One region of the Mesorhizobium sp. M0854 genome, then DNA from elsewhere that is predicted to be linked to it. Evidence: riboswitches for the same ligand, from Rfam matches in the RefSeq annotation. Region 1 holds a riboswitch; the other holds the start of a gene.

Region 1 (7,729 bases):
AAGGCTGGCGGAAGACTTCGCCGTCCTGCGGTTCAATCAGCCCGGCGGCGATCTTGAGGAGCGTCGACTTGCCAGAGCCGTTGCGGCCAACCAGGGCGATCTTGTCGCCAGCAGAGGCCGTCAGGGCGGCACCGTCGAGCAGCGGCGTGCCGCCAAAGGTCAGCTTTATCCCGTCGAGATTGAGAAGCGGCGGCGCCATGTCAGCTTTCTGGGCTCAGCTTTCCGGAAGAGGGTAGGGATGCGCGAGCAGCAGCGCGCGGCCGCTGGCCAGCGCGATTTCGAGCCGGCCATTGACCTCGTTGGAAATGGTCAGCGACGAGCCGAACGCAACCTCGACATGGTCGAGCGGCCATTTGGCGCCGGTGACGCTCAGGCCGGCGAGATCGGAGAAGCCGAGCACCGAAAACAGCGTGCCGTCGGCATAGTCGAAGCCAGTCTTTCCCGGCAGCAAGGGAATGCCTTCCTGTACGCCACTGGTCAAAAGCACTTTCGTCCCGCCTTCCGCCAGCCGGACGCTCAGCGCCAGATGCAGGAAGATGTGGTCGGTACGTTTGCCGCCGAAGGCGCCTGCGAGCACAAGGCTGGTCGCACCGCGTTCGAGCGCGGCGGCGATAGCGAGTTCACCGTCGGTCTTGTCTTTTTCGGCAGGAAACACCTGCCGTGGCACGGCGGCCAGATCCTCCGGCAACTCGGCAGGCACGGAATCGAAATCGCCGACCCAGAGTTCCGGCCTCAGGCCCAGCATACGGGCATGGCCGATGCCGGCGTCGGCGGCGATGACGCGCGAGCCTTCGACCTGGCGGTCGAGCAGCGGTGTGCGGATGAGATCGCCGCCAAGCAGGATGGTGAATGTGCTCATATCTCGTGGCCCTTACCAGCCCTGCCCCGGAAACGGAAGATGAAACGGCAGACGAAACGGAAGGCTGGGCTTTGGATGCCCGGCAAACTTCCGCTTGCGCAGCACTTCGGCCGGGCCTATGTGTCGCAACGCTCTAACGGGGTGCCGGACGCGATTTTCGCGGACCGGCTGAGAGGCAAGACTGCCAACCCGCTGAACCTGATCCGGTTTGTACCGGCGGAGGGATTAGACGTTTCGGACAGCCCGACGCCTCAATTCCTTTCAACGCGAACGAAGGAGGCGCCGATGCGCAGTTTTTTCCATTCTCTTGTCTCAATTGTCCTGCTTGCGGCATCCGCGCTCGCCCTGCCAGGGCAGGCATCGGCACAGGATAGACTGACGGTCTATACCTATGAAAGCTTCACCGCCGATTGGGGTCCGGGACCGGCGGTGAAGAAGGCCTTCGAGGCCGAATGCAGTTGCGTCGTCGAATTCGTCTCGGTCGCCGACGGCGTGGCGCTGCTCAACCGTGTGAAGCTGGAAGGCGCCGCGACCAAGGCCGATATCGTACTTGGCCTCGATACCAACTTAACCGCCGACGCCAAGGCAACCGGCCTGTTTTCGCCGCACGGCGCCGTCTCGGGCGTCAATGTGCCGGGCGGCTGGAGCGACGATATTTTCGTGCCGTTCGACTATGGCTATTTCGCCGTCGTCTACGATACCGAAAAACTGAAGAGCCCGCCGAAGAGCCTCAGGGAATTGGTCGAGGGCGATGCCGGAGAGAAGATCGTCATCCAGGATCCGCGCACCTCGACGCCGGGCCTTGGCCTGCTGCTGTGGGTCAAATCGGTCTATGGCGACAAGGCGCCGGAAGCCTGGGCCAAACTCAAGGCGAAGGTGCTGACGGTAACGCCGGGCTGGAGCGAGGCCTACGGCCTGTTCACCAAGGGCGAGGCGCCGATGGTGCTGTCCTACACCACCTCGCCGGCCTACCACATGGTCGCCGAAAACACCGAGCGCTACCAGGCGGCGTCCTTCGAGGAGGGCGAATATCTGCAGATCGAGGTTGCGGGGATCACCACCAAGGGCGCGAAGAACCCGCTGGCGGAAAAGTTCATTGCCTTCATGACCGGACCGAAATTCCAGGATGTCATTCCCGAAACCAACTGGATGTTCCCGGCCGGCAAAACCGACAAGCCGCTCAACCCGGCGTTCGACAAGCTGGTCAAGCCGACCAAGACCCTGCTGTTCAGCCCGGAAGACGTCGCGGCCAACCGCAAGGCCTGGGTCGATGAGTGGCTTGCGGCGATGAGCAGGTAGGGCTCAAGCCTCGTCGGATGTTTGCGCCAAGCCACCCCCCTCCGGCCTGCCGGCCATCTCCCCCTCAAGGGGGGAGATTGGCAGCTTCATTGCTGGCTCTTCCTTGGCAACGTTGGAGTGAGGCGAACGCGTGGGTGACACCCGATCTCCCCCCTCGTGGGGGAGATGTCCGGCAGGACAGAGGGGGGCGCGAAGGAACGCTGTCCTCGCTAAGAATCTCGAATCTGGTGGTCTAGCGTGCAACGCGCGGTATCATTGGACTCCCGCGTCACTGCCGGCATCGTCGCGCTCGCCGCCATCGCGCTGCTGATCGGCGGTGCATTCGCCGGGCTCGTCGTCGAAGCCACACGCGACCTGTCCGGCGCCGCCTCCGCTTTCGATTCCTATCTCTTGCGCGTCGTCCGTTTCACGCTCTGGCAGGCTCTGCTGTCGACCCTGCTCTCCGTTGCACCGGCGCTGTTCGTCGCGCGCGCCCTGTCGCGGCATCCGCGTTTTTTCGGGCGAGGCTTCATCCTCCAGCTTTTCGCCGTGCCACTGGCGCTGCCGGCCATTGTTGCCGCCCTCGGTGTCTTGGCGCTCTATGGCCGCGCCGGCTATTTCGCCGGCACGCTGGGCGCGCTAGGCGGCCAGAGCTGGCCCGGCATCTATGGCTTGTCGGGCATACTCGCCGCCCATGTCTTCTTCAACCTGCCGCTGGCGACGCGGCTGTTCCTGGAGGCGTTGCAGACCGTGCCGGCTAACCAATGGCGGCTGGCGAGCCAGCTTGGCATGGGGGCTGCGCCGGCCTTCCGGCTGATCGAATGGCCGCCGCTGCGTGCGGCCTTGCCCGGCGTTGCCGGGCTCGTTTTCATGCTGTGCATCACCTCCTTCACCATCGTGCTTACGCTCGGTGGCGGGCCGCGCGCGACGACGCTCGAGGTTGCCATCTACCAGGCGCTGCGTTTCGACTTCGACCCGGCGCGGGCGGTGACGCTGACCCTGCTGCAGATTGCCCTGACCTTCGTCGTCGTGCTGGCACTGACGCGGCTTGGCGCCAATATGACCGGCGACGCCAATCTGCCGGTGGCGCCGCGCCGGTATTTTTCAGCCGGTGCGGCCGAGACCGTGCTGAACGCGCTGGCGATCGGGCTCGCACTGCTGTTTGTCGCCGGGCCGATGGCGGCCACGCTGGCAGCCGGGCTTGGCGCCGATCTCGGCCGCCTGGCCGGCGAGAGCGCGGTGCGGCAAGCGACGGCGACCAGTGCCGTGCTCTCCCTCCTGTCGGCGCTGCTCTCTGTGGCGTTGTCGCTGTCGCTGGTGATGGCGCGCCGGGCGCTGGCGCTCACCCGGCGGAGCGGCAGGAGGACGCTGCTCGAACACCTGGCCGACACCGGTGCGGGGTTCGTCCTGGTGGTGCCGCCCATCGTCATCGGTGCCGGCTGGTTCTTGCTCCTGCGCACCGTCGGCGATGTCTTTGCGATCGCCCCTGTCATGGTCGTTGCGGTCAATGCGGTGATGGCGATGCCGTTCGCCATCCGCGCCATCCGCCCTGCCTATGACGCAGCGAGCGAACGCCACGAACGGCTCTGCGCACAGCTTGGCATCTCGGGCTGGAACCGGTTGCGGCTGGTCGATTGGCCGTCGCTGCGGCGGCCGCTCGCCACCGGCTTCGCGTTCGCCATGGCGCTGTCGCTCGGCGATCTCGGCGTCATTGCGCTGTTCGGCAGCGATTCCGTGCAGACCTTGCCCTATCTGCTGCTGGCGCGCATGGGCAGTTACCGCACCGAGGATGCCGCCGGCCTGGCGCTGCTGCTCGGCCTTGTCTGCCTGGCGCTGGTGTTGGCCGCGGACTGGCTGGGAAGGAGGGAGAAATCATGATGCCGATCAGCCCGGAACGGTCCATTTCGGTGGAAAAAGGCGCGGCCGTGCGGCTCGATAATGTCTCGTTCAGCTATGGTGAAACGCCGCTTATATTCGATGTCGATTTCCCGGCGTCGGAAATCACCGCCATCATGGGGCCGAGCGGTTCGGGAAAGTCGACGCTGCTCAATCTGGTGGCCGGCTTCGAGACGCCGCGGTCGGGCCGCGTGCTGATCGGCGGCGCCGACGTCAGCACTGCGCCGCCATCAGCGCGGCCGGTATCGATGGTGTTCCAGGAAAACAACCTGTTTGCCCATCTGTCCCTCGAGCAGAATGTCGGGCTCGGCCGCTCGCCTTCGCTCAGGCTGAGCGAGGCTGACCGCGCCGCAATCGCCGCAGCGCTGAAGCGCGTCGGCCTTGCCGGCAAGGAAAGCCGGCTGCCGCGCGAACTCTCCGGCGGCGAGCGGCAGCGCGTCGCGCTCGCCCGGGTCCTGGTGCGCGACCGGCCGGTGCTGTTGCTCGACGAGCCGTTCGCTTCGCTCGGACCGGCACTGCGCGACGACATGCTCGACCTGGTGGCCGACGTCCATTCGGAGCAGCGCATGACGGTGTTATTCGTCACGCACCAGCCGGACGATGCGCGCCGTATCGGCCAAAACATGGTTTTCCTGGATGGTGGCACGGTTGCCGCGACGGGCACCGCGGCCGATTTTTTCGTCGGGGCTGGACCGGAGGCATTCCGACGCTATATCGGCTCGGGTCCGTTTGCGGCTGGATCACGAGATGTTGCCCGGAAGCGGACATAATTTATGGTCAAACCGGCGGAAGGCGAAGCGGCGCTTGCTTGCCATGGTCGAGGTAGTGTGGCTAGGTCCGCCAGGAGCTGGTCCGGCCTAGACCGTGATTTGCCCTTGCTGCCTCGTATCTGTCGGACGCACGAAGGACGCCGTAGCACTTGATTTGCGCGTGATGCTTTCCGGAAATCGCGCCCGATTTTCGCGGTCACGTGCCAGGACTTGAAAGGAAGCCGATCTGCCGACCGGCATCGACAATCGGAGGGTGAAACCGCTGGCGCGCTTTCTGGCGCTGGCCGGTCTTGCCGTGGCGCTGGCAAGCTGCCAGATGTTCACGCCTCCCGACGTGCAGGAATCAGGCTTTCAGCCCTCAGACAAGCCGATCACGGTCGACAATGTCGCCGCCAACGGCAAGCTCGCTCAACTGGCGAAGGCGCAGCACCCGCGCATCCTCGCCACCTATGGCGGCGAGTATTCCGACCCCAAGCTCGAGCGCATGGTGGCCAAGATCGTCGGCAGACTGACCGTGGTGTCGGCCAACCCAACCCAGACCTACCGCATCACCATCCTCAACTCGCCCAACGTCAATGCCTTCGCGCTGCCGGGCGGTTATCTCTACATCACCCGCGGGCTGCTGGCGCTGGCCAACGATTCCGCCGAGCTGGCCGCCGTCATTGCGCATGAGATGGGCCACGTTACAGCCAACCACGGCCTGCAGCGCCAGCAGCTGGAAGCCGAAGAGGGGTTGGCGACCAAGGTCGTTTCGGACGTGCTCGGCGACAACCCGACGGCCAAGGCGGCGCTGATCCGCGGCAAGCTGAGGCTGGCCCAGTTCTCGCGCAATCAGGAGCTGGAGGCGGACGCCATCGGCATCAAGTCGATCGGCGAAGCCGGTTTCGACCCCTACGCCGCCGGCCGCTTCCTGCAGTCGATGTCGGCCTATACCGATTTCCGCTCGATCAGCGGCGCCACCGACGCCAGCCTCGACTTCCTGGCGACGCACCCCAACACGCCGCAGCGTATCGATCTCGCGCAGCGCCACGCCCGCCAGTTCGGCGCGCCTGGTGTCGGGTCGCGCGACCGCGATTCATTTCTTGCCGGCGTAGACGGGCTGCTTTACGGCGACACGCCGGAGGAAGGCTACGTGCGCGGCGAAACCTTCCTGCACCCTGGCCTCGGTGTGTCGTTCTCGGTGCCCAACGGTTTCGTCATCGACAATTCGGCGGCGGCGGTGACGGCCACAGGCCCGGGCGACATGGCAATCCGCTTCGACGGCGTTTCGATCGACAAGGACCGCTCGCTGACCGACTACATCCGCAGCGGCTGGGTTGCCGGCCTCGACGACAGCAGCGTGCGCCAGGAGACGATCAACGGCAACGAAGCGGCAACCGCGCATGCCGGCGCCGATGGCTGGCAATTCGACATTGCGGTGATCCGCGCCGGCGGCCAGGTCTACCGCTTGCTGACTGCTGCACCGTCGGCCAGCACCTCGCTGAGCACGGTGGCGCGCTCGGTCAGCGGCTCGTTCCGCATCCTGAGTGCTGCCGAGAAGGCGGCGTTGAAGCCGCTGCGTATCCGCATCGTCACGGTGCAGCCCGGCCAGACAATGGGCTCCCTGGCCGCGCAGATGGTCGGCGTCGACCGCAAGCTGGATTTGTTCAGGGTGCTCAACGCGCTGTCGCCGGGTGCCGCGGTTTCGGCCGGCGACAAGGTCAAGATCGTCACCGACAAATAGCAGGCGACGCGATTCAGGCTGCGAGAAATTCCGGATTCTGCTTTACCAGCGCCACCTTGAGCTTTTCCATGGCGCGCGCCTCGATCTGCCGGACACGTTCCTTGGAGATGCCGAGCGTCTCGCCGAGCGCTTCGAGCGTCGCGCCCTCGTCGCTCAGCCGGCGTTCCTCGATAATCCTGAGCTCGCGCGCATTGAGAGCGCCGAGTGCCGTCTTCAGCCACACCGAGCGGCGTTCGACGTCGATCGTATCGCCGACGACCTCATCGGGCAGCGGGTCATCCGAAACCAGGAACTCCATCCGCTCGGTTGCGCCCGCATCGTCGGCTAGCGGCGTGTTGAGCGAGCTGTCCGGCGCCGAAAGGCGGGAATCCATCATCGCCACATCGGCTTCCGATACCCCGAGAGCCGCCGACACTTCGCGGTAGAGCGTGGCATTCGACGTCTGCTCGGCGCCGTTTGCCAGGCGGGCGCGCAGACGCCGCAGGTTGAAGAACAGCGCCTTTTGCGCCGAGCTGGTGCCGCCGCGCACGATCGACCAGTTGCGCAGGATATAGTCCTGCATCGAGGCGCGAATCCACCAAGTCGCGTAGGTCGAGAACCGCACCTCGCGCTCGGGTTCGAAACGGGCCGCGGCCTCCAGCAGCCCGACATGGCCTTCCTGGATCAGGTCGCCCAGCGGAAGGCCGTAGTGGCGAAACCGCGACGCCATGGAAATGACCAGCCGCATATGCGCGACGGTGATGCGGTGCAGCGCGTGCTGGTCATTGTTTTCCTTCCAGCGCAGCGCCAGGAGATGCTCTTCGTCACGTTCCAGATAAGGGGCTTTCATCGCCGCGCGAACCATGGTCCGTCCTGCACTGTCTTCCATCATGCCGCGCTCCTGCTTCAGGCGTTGCGGTGCGATCGAATCGTGAGTTGGCGCCGATGGTTGAAATGGCGGCGCCGCGCCCTACAACAGCGAAGAACGTGCCATGCGGGGGAATGTTCCCCCGGACTGTCATGTCGATTGCGCTGTTCCAGGCGATTCGCCGCCGGCCTTGACTCAGCCGGATGGCGCCGGGAGATGCTGGTTGAGAATTGGATTTCAAGGGCGCGGGATTTTTGAAATTCAGTTTCTTATTCTGGCATCGCGCATCTGTCATTTTCCGGCACTCGCAATGACGCCGGACACCGGCCAAGGACGGATCACAGAAAAATGAAATG
Region 2 (7,729 bases), on a different contig from region 1:
GCCCGCGCCGCGCAGCGTCTGGTGCAGCGAGCCTTCGCGCAGGCCGCGCAACGGCACGTCCTCCAGTTCCGGCGACAATGGCAGGCGGCTGCGCTCGATGGAGATGGCGTGGCCGTCGCTGGCATTGGTGCGCACCCGGTCGACAGCGATGAAAAACGGGTTTTCTATACCAAGCAGTGCGGCAAGACCGGGGTCCTCGATCACCTCGAGCCGCAGCGTCCGCGTCTCGGCGTTGGCGCCGGCGTTGGCGAGCGCCCGCGACCAACCGATGGAGTCATCAACGGGCTTGCCATCGAAGGTGACGAAAGAGCCGATGCCGACTTTGGTCGTGATCAGCCCGCGGTTGGACAGTTCCTCGAGGCCTTTGCGGACGGTGTTGCGGCTGACGGAGAAACGCTGGACGAGCTTGTTCTCGCTTTGCAGCCGGTCGCCGAAGCCGAGAACACCGGAGCGGATTTCATGTTCGAGAACGGTGGCGATCTGTTCGGGCTTGCCCGTGCCGGGAGACAGTTGAACCGAGCGCCGCTTCATATGGGTACCTGTTCAGTGATCCTGTATAATCCTGTTCATATCACGGCAGGCTTGTCAACGAGTGCCGCATGGAGCAGTTCGTGATCCCGAGTCCGGTTCAACAGGACGGCATAAGGAGCGTCAGCCTAGCGCCGCCGCAGCCGAGACGCGGGATCGACCGCTCCCGTCGAGGGGCATCGTTTAGCAGGAGCTCGCGACCAAGGTGAATTCCAGGATCGCAGTCGGATGGGGGGAAAGGATGCCACACAACGCACTAGATACGGCGCACGACGGCCGCCTCGCCATCGTTGATCTCGCGGTCGCCGCCTGGCGAGGCCGTCAAACTACTCCTGTCGAGTGAGGTGAATTACGAGGGTAAATTACCAGCCCGGACCCGCGAGAGGCAGGCGTGTCTTTCGAGAGTTGGAAAATCTTACAAATTTCGTCGGTCTGCTGCATTCTTCTTAAACATGGCCAAGACAAGCCGCTTGCCTTCGCGCACACTGTCTTCGAGCGGCTTCGCCTTCGCCAGATGCGCCGCAATCGCGCTAGCCAGCATGCAACCCGTCCCGCGCATTGATGCGACAAGACGAGGTGCGTCGAAGCGGATTGGTTCTTGATCGGAACGCAACAGAATATCGGTTGATCGAGGTCCTGATGCGTGGCCCCCTTTGATCAGCAGGCCCGGCACGCCGGCTGCCAGCAATTTCCGTCCCAGTCTCACCGCGTCGCTCTCGTCGGCTGGCGGTTCCGCACCAACAAGGAGCGCCAGCTCCAGGAGATTGGGGGTCACAAGGCAGCAAAGCGGCATCAGGTCGCGCCTCATGGCAGCGATGGCACCTGCTTCCAGAAGCCCCCGGCCGGAGCTCGAGGCCAGCACCGGATCGAGCACTGCCGGCACCTGCGGATTTTCGCGCAGCACGCCGGCAATGGCAACGACGATCTCAGCCGTTGCGAGCATGCCGATCTTAATTGCCGCCACCTTGTTGGCCTGTAGCGCGGCGCACATCTGATCGGCCACAAGATCGGGCTGCGAAGGATGGATTTCCATTACGGCTTCGTGCGTCTGCACCGTCAGCGCTGTGACAGCCAGGCAGGTGCGCACGCCAATGGAAGAGATCGTCTCGATATCACGTGCAATTCCAGCCCCACCGCTGGGGTCTGATCCGCCGACCACGAGCACATGCGGTTCTCGCCTCAGCGCCATGGCTTTGTCTTTTCGATCCATTCTCGCGTGCGCGCTTCGGGATCGGCATTCAACGTGATGTCGGTGACCACCGCCGCGCTGTCCGCACCAGCCTCGAAGACACCGTCGAGCCGGTCGGGGTTGAGGCCGCCGATGGAGACCAATGGGATCGGCGCCACTCGATGCTTCCACTCGCTGATCCGCTCGAGCCCTTGCGGCGCCCATTTCATCTGCTTCAGGATAGTGGGATAGATGGGGCCGAGCGCGATATAGTCGGGCTCGGCAGCGATGGCCGTTTCCAGTTCGAGATGATCGTGCGTGCTGAGCCCGAGCTTCAATCCGGCGTACTTAATCGCCAGCAGGTCGGCCGCAGCCAAATCCTCTTGGCCGAGATGGACGAAGTCGCAGCCTTCCTCAATGGCGAGCCGCCAATAATCGTTGACGATCAGTTGGCAACCATGGACCGCGCAGACGCCGTTCGCGCGGCGGATTTCCGTCCGCAGCGTGGCCTCGTCCCTATCCTTGATGCGCAACTGAACCAGCTTGACGCCAAGTGGCACCAGCCGTTCGATCCAGGCGGCGCTGTCGACGATCAGGTAGAAGGGATCGAGCTTCATGAGAAAACCGCCCTGCCGAATGTTGGTGTCGATGGCACCGCGACGTCGCGGGGTTCGAGCATCCCCGAGCTGAAAGCTTCTCGACCGGCGTCGACCGCCTTGCCGAACGCACGCGCCATGCCGACCGGATCGGCCGCCTTGGCGACCGCTGTGTTCAGGAGCACGGCATCAAAGCCGAACTCCATGACTGTTGCCGCGTGCGATGGCCGTCCGAGACCAGCATCCACGATCAGCGGGACATCAGGGAAATGTCCGCGCATCGAGCGCAGCGCCATGATGTTGACCGGCCCAAGGGCGGAACCGATCGGTGCGCACCAGGGCATCAAGACCTTGCAGCCCGCCGCAAGCAGCCGCTCGGCGACGACAAGGTCGTCGGTAGTATACGGGAACACCGCAAAACCGTCCTCGCACAGGATGCGGGCGGCTTCGAGCAGACCGAACACGTCCGGCTGCAGCGTGTCGTGGTTGCCGATCACTTCGAGCTTGATCCAGGGCGTGCCGAAGACTTCGCGCGCCATTTGTGCGGTCGTGACCGCTTCGTTGACGGAGTGGCAGCCAGCAGTGTTGGGCAGGATTCTGACACCAAGCGACCGGATCAACGACCAGAATTTTTCGCCAGCCCTGCCGCCTGCCATTTCACGGCGCAACGAGACGGTCACCACCGAGGTGCCCGATGCCCTGACTGCATCGGCAAGGATGGCCGGCGAAGGATATTGAGCGGTGCCGAGAAGCAGGCGGGAGGGCAGCGTCGTCCCGAGAAGATCGAACATGCTAGCCTCCCTGCATGGGCGAGAGGATTTCGATCCGGTCGCCGTCGTTCAATTGGAATTCGGCCCGGCTGGCTTTGTGCACGAGGTCGTTGTTGACGGCGGTCGCGAGCCAATCGCCCTCATAGTCAAGCGCGGCAAGCAGCTCGGCCAGCGTGGTGGCGGCAACCTCATGCACTTTGCCGTTGACCATCAGTTTCATGAGCAAGCTCCACGGGTTTGTCGTGATTGAAGACAATTTCGCCCGCCAGGCGCGCCATGGCGGGGGCGAGAAGAAAGCCATGGCGATAGAGCCCGTTGATCGCGACGGTGTCTCCGCTCATTTCGACGCGCGGCAGATTGTCGGGAAAGGCTGGACGGACGCCGACACCGGTTTCAACGATCTCGGCCTCGCCAAAGGCCGGATGGAGGGCATAGGCGGTACCCAGAAGCTCCATCATGGAGCGCGCCGTGACCGGTCTGGCGGACCGGCTTTCAATCATCGTCGCACCGATCATGAACTGGGCGTCGGCACGCGGTACCGCATAGAGCGGAAAGCGCGGATGCAGCAACCGGACCGGGCGCGACAGCGAGAAGTCTGGCGTGTTTAGGATCAGCATTTCGCCGCGAACGCCGCGAAGCCTGTCATCGGCGGCTGCCATTCCCGTGCAATCGATCTGACGATCGAAACCGGAAACATGCCGGGCGTCGGTGCCGAAGTGGAATTTGACACCCATGGCTGCGAGCTTGTCATGAAGTGCTGCCATCGCCTGGCGCGGATCGAGATGGCCCTCATCGGGAAAGAGCAATCCGCGGCGAAAGCGGCCGGCTAAGTCGGGCTCCAGGAGCGCAATTTCGTCTTCGTCGACACGCCGATGGCCCGACGTGCGGCTGGCGAGGCGGTCGAGCTCGCCGGCATCACGCGGGGCGGCCACGACAAGTGTTCCGCCCCGTGTCACCTGACCCGGCAGCACCGCATCCCACCAGTCGGCAGCGTCACGTCCAAGGTCCAGCACCGGCTGCTCGGCGCTTTCACGCTCGCACCATGGCGCCAGCATGCCGCCGGCGAACCACGACGCATTGCCTCCAAGGCCATGCCGGATCTCGGCGACCGTGACCGTCGCGCCGCGGGCGGCGAGTTCGAAGGCGGCGGTGAGGCCGGCGACGCCGGCCCCCTTTATCAGCACCTTCATGACGGCTTACCTGGCTGAGGCGTGAGCGGTGCGACGGTCTCGTCCGCTGGCACGTAGAGATCGCCGCCCTCGCGGTATTTCGCCGCCATCGCCGCCATGCCCTCTTTCTGTGCCTCGGCGCGGATGTCGTGAGAGATACGCATCGAGCAGAATTTCGGTCCGCACATCGAGCAGAAATGCGCCAGCTTGTGCGCCTCCTTGGGCAAGGTCTGGTCGTGGAAGGACCGTGCGGTTTCGGGGTCGAGCGACAGGTTGAACTGGTCCTCCCAACGGAACTCAAAGCGCGCGCGGGAAAGGGCGTCATCCCTGACTTTCGCCGCCGGGTGGCCCTTCGCCAGGTCGGCCGCGTGCGCTGCGATCTTGTAGGTGATCACGCCGGTCTTGACGTCATCGCGGTCGGGAAGGCCGAGATGCTCCTTGGGCGTGACGTAGCAGAGCATGGCCGTTCCGAACCAGCCGATCATCGCCGCGCCGATGCCGGAAGTGATGTGGTCGTAGCCCGGCGCGATGTCGGTCGTCAGCGGTCCAAGCGTATAGAACGGCGCCTCGCCACAGACGGCGAGCTGCTTGTCCATGTTCGCCTTGATCTTGTGCATCGGCACGTGGCCGGGCCCCTCGATCATCACCTGGCAATCTTTCGCCCAGGCGATCTGCGTCAGCTCGCCGAGCGTTTCCAGCTCGGCGAATTGCGCCGCGTCGTTGGCATCGGCAATCGAGCCGGGACGAAGGCCGTCGCCGAGCGAGAAGGAGACGTCATAAGCGCGGCAGATGTCGCAGATCTCCGCAAAGTGCTCGTAGAGGAAGCTTTCCCGGTGATGGTGCAGGCACCATTTTGCCATGATCGAGCCGCCGCGCGAGACGATACCCGTGACCCGGTCAACGGTCAGCGGGATGTAATGCAGCCGCACGCCGGCGTGGATGGTGAAATAGTCGACGCCCTGTTCGGCCTGTTCGATCAGCGTGTCGCGGTAAACCTTCCAGGTAAGATCCTCGGCAATGCCGCCGACTTTCTCGAGCGCCTGGTAGAGCGGCACCGTGCCGATCGGCACCGGCGAGTTGCGGACGATCCATTCGCGGATGTTGTGGATGTTGCGGCCGGTCGACAGATCCATCACCGTGTCGGCGCCCCAGCGGATCGCCCACACCATCTTTTCGACCTCTTCAGCCATCGACGATGTGACGGCGGAGTTACCGATATTGGCGTTGATCTTGACCAGGAAATTGCGGCCGATGATCATCGGTTCGCTCTCGGGATGATTGATGTTGGCGGGAATGATCGCGCGTCCGCGCGCCACCTCGTGGCGGACGAATTCAGGCGTGACGAAGTCGGGGATCGCCGCGCCGAAGGCCTCGCCGTCGCGCTCAAGCTTGCCGTGCAGGATCTCGCGACCAAGGTTCTCGCGGATGGCGACGAACTCCATTTCGGGCGTGATGATGCCAGCGCGCGCATAGGCAAGCTGTGTCACCGCCTTGCCGGTCTGGGCCCGGAGTGGCCGGTTGCGGACTGGAAATTCCGGTGTTAGGCGCTCGCCTGCCGCAAACCCATTGTCTTCTGGCCGGACGTGGCGGCCGTCATAGGCTTCGACATCGCCGCGCGCGGTGACCCATTCATGGCGAAGCCGTGCAAGGCCGTTTTCGATGCTGGTTTCGACAGTCGGGTCGGTATAGGGGCCGGACGGATCGTAAGCGGTCACCGGCGGCTCGCCTGCCGTCGGATGGACGGAGATTTCGCGCATCGGCACCCTGAGCTGCGGGTGGATGGTACCGGATTTGTGGATTTTGCGCGAGGCAGGCAGCGGTCCCGTCGAGACGGCGGGGGTGAGGGCATTCATCTTGAGGCTCCTTTGCTCGTTGCATTGGAGACCCAGTTCTGTGCCGGAAGGATGAAAAGACGCTTCTGTCGACCTGCCGAAACAGGACCTCGGGCGTAAACTCCCGCAAAGCGCTTGCACCGTCCCTACGCCAGTATGAACTGGATCAGGTTCAACGGGTCACTGCGCCGCGAATGCCAGCAGTATCTCAGCCCCTTGCCGGGACTCCCCTGGTGAATGCGTGAGGTTGGACGGGACGGCTCCGGTTTGTCAAGCGCGTTCTGGCCGCGGCTGATCGGCGGCCGGTCAGACCGTGCGGAAAAAATCGTGCATGTCTCGGCGACAAGTCAAGCGTCGGAGATGAAGGCAAGGACAAGGGAATCGCAAAGCGTCGGACTAAAAATCGATCCTGATGATCACACCTTCAATGGGCACCAAAGGTTTGCGCGTAGATCGCCTCGATTCTTCCTGCCTCGTCACTGGTCAGCGCGGCGAATTCCTTCTCGCGCGCGCGGTTCGATAGATGGCCATCATTCTGGTGAAGAAAACGGAAGAGCAGATCGGTCAACCGCTCGGGCATGTCGATAAAGGCGTCCACCTGCTGCCGGAACTGATCGTAGCGCTGCAGAAATGCGGTTTCCTCGGGAAGGTCCCGTTCGATCGTCCGCTGAACGCAAGCATAGAGGAATTCGGCGTGCGGGGTTGCATCGAAGAACCGGTAGAAATCACCGGTGTCATTCAGCACCCGGACGTTGAATTGCGGCGTCGGTTCCCATTCCACCAACGGCAGAAGGCGCTGCGAATAGCTCTCGAGCACGCCCCTGTACTCGTTGATCTGGTCCAGGATCGCGGCCGAGACGGGAAAGACCACTCCCGGCGGATTGAAGCCGCGCATGGCAAGGACGTGGTGGATTAGGTAGCGGTGAATGCGGCCGTTTCCGTCCTCGAACGGGTGAATATAGACAAAGCCGAAGGCGAGGATTGCGGCGGCTACGACTGCATCAAGCTTTTGCGCGGGGCCCTGATCGAACGCCGCCATTCCATCGATTAGCCGCGGCAGGTCCTCGGGCCGAGCGCTGATGTGATCGGGCAAGGGCGTACCGTTGTCTCGATCATGCTCACCGACGAAACCTCCTTCTTTTCGGAAGCCAAGTCTTACGAAACGAGCGTCACCAAGTACAATTCTTTGCAGACGCAGCAGCTCATCGCGATCGATCGGCCAGCGGCCGGCTTCGCCGATGGCGCGGCCCCAGCGCTGGATGCGATCTTGCGGCGGGTGCTCGCCCTCGATCGCATAGCTTGATCGCGAGTCTTTGAGCAAAAGAAAGGCGGCGGTCCGAGCAAGGAGGTCGCGCGGCACGTCCGCTACGATTGCCTCCGCGCGCCGCGGTAGTTCAAGGCCGATGAATTTTTCGAGAATCTTGGTGCGGAACACCAGAGGGCAGAACTCACGCGTGCCCGGGAGATTGTCCCTTACGCGATAGCGCGAAGCGGTCTTGTCGGGTCCGGGCCACTGCAGCTCGGGATCGACAACCGGAATGTATCGTCCGGCCTCCGCGTCCGGCAGATCGATACGCGCGTCCCTCAGCCATTCATATAAAAACCAGATGCGGCGGGCATAACTGCCGGTCGGGCTTTCACGGACCAGCGCCTCGATCGGCGCGGG

Evidence for each region. A riboswitch is a leader RNA that binds a small molecule or an ion and turns the genes downstream of it on or off. The one in region 1 is predicted to bind thiamine pyrophosphate.
Region 2: linked by a shared signal. The riboswitch ahead of thiC (phosphomethylpyrimidine synthase ThiC) and the one ahead of thiB (thiamine ABC transporter substrate binding subunit) in region 1 are both predicted to bind thiamine pyrophosphate.

What each region holds. Positions count from the first base shown of each region.
Region 1 covers NZ_JAMYOL010000007.1:154,974-162,702, forward strand. Annotated here, with positions in the region: gene NKH99_RS14235 (ABC-F family ATP-binding cassette domain-containing protein) at 1-199, opposite strand, end outside; gene NKH99_RS14240 (thiamine diphosphokinase) at 215-859, opposite strand; TPP riboswitch at 987-1,101, shown strand; gene thiB (thiamine ABC transporter substrate binding subunit) at 1,145-2,158, shown strand; gene thiP (thiamine/thiamine pyrophosphate ABC transporter permease) at 2,396-4,015, shown strand; gene thiQ (thiamine ABC transporter ATP-binding protein) at 4,012-4,803, shown strand; gene NKH99_RS14260 (M48 family metalloprotease) at 5,057-6,526, shown strand; gene NKH99_RS14265 (RNA polymerase factor sigma-32) at 6,540-7,397, opposite strand; gene NKH99_RS14270 (amino acid ABC transporter substrate-binding protein) at 7,722-7,729, shown strand, end outside.
Region 2 covers NZ_JAMYOL010000008.1:216,119-223,847, reverse strand. Annotated here, with positions in the region: gene NKH99_RS15855 (GntR family transcriptional regulator) at 1-531, opposite strand, end outside; gene NKH99_RS15850 (hydroxymethylpyrimidine/phosphomethylpyrimidine kinase) at 944-1,717, opposite strand; gene NKH99_RS15845 (thiamine phosphate synthase) at 1,708-2,313, opposite strand; gene NKH99_RS15840 (thiazole synthase) at 2,310-3,083, opposite strand; gene thiS (sulfur carrier protein ThiS) at 3,085-3,282, opposite strand; gene thiO (glycine oxidase ThiO) at 3,251-4,252, opposite strand; gene thiC (phosphomethylpyrimidine synthase ThiC) at 4,249-6,084, opposite strand; TPP riboswitch at 6,189-6,305, opposite strand; gene NKH99_RS15820 (Fic family protein) at 6,488-7,729, opposite strand, start outside.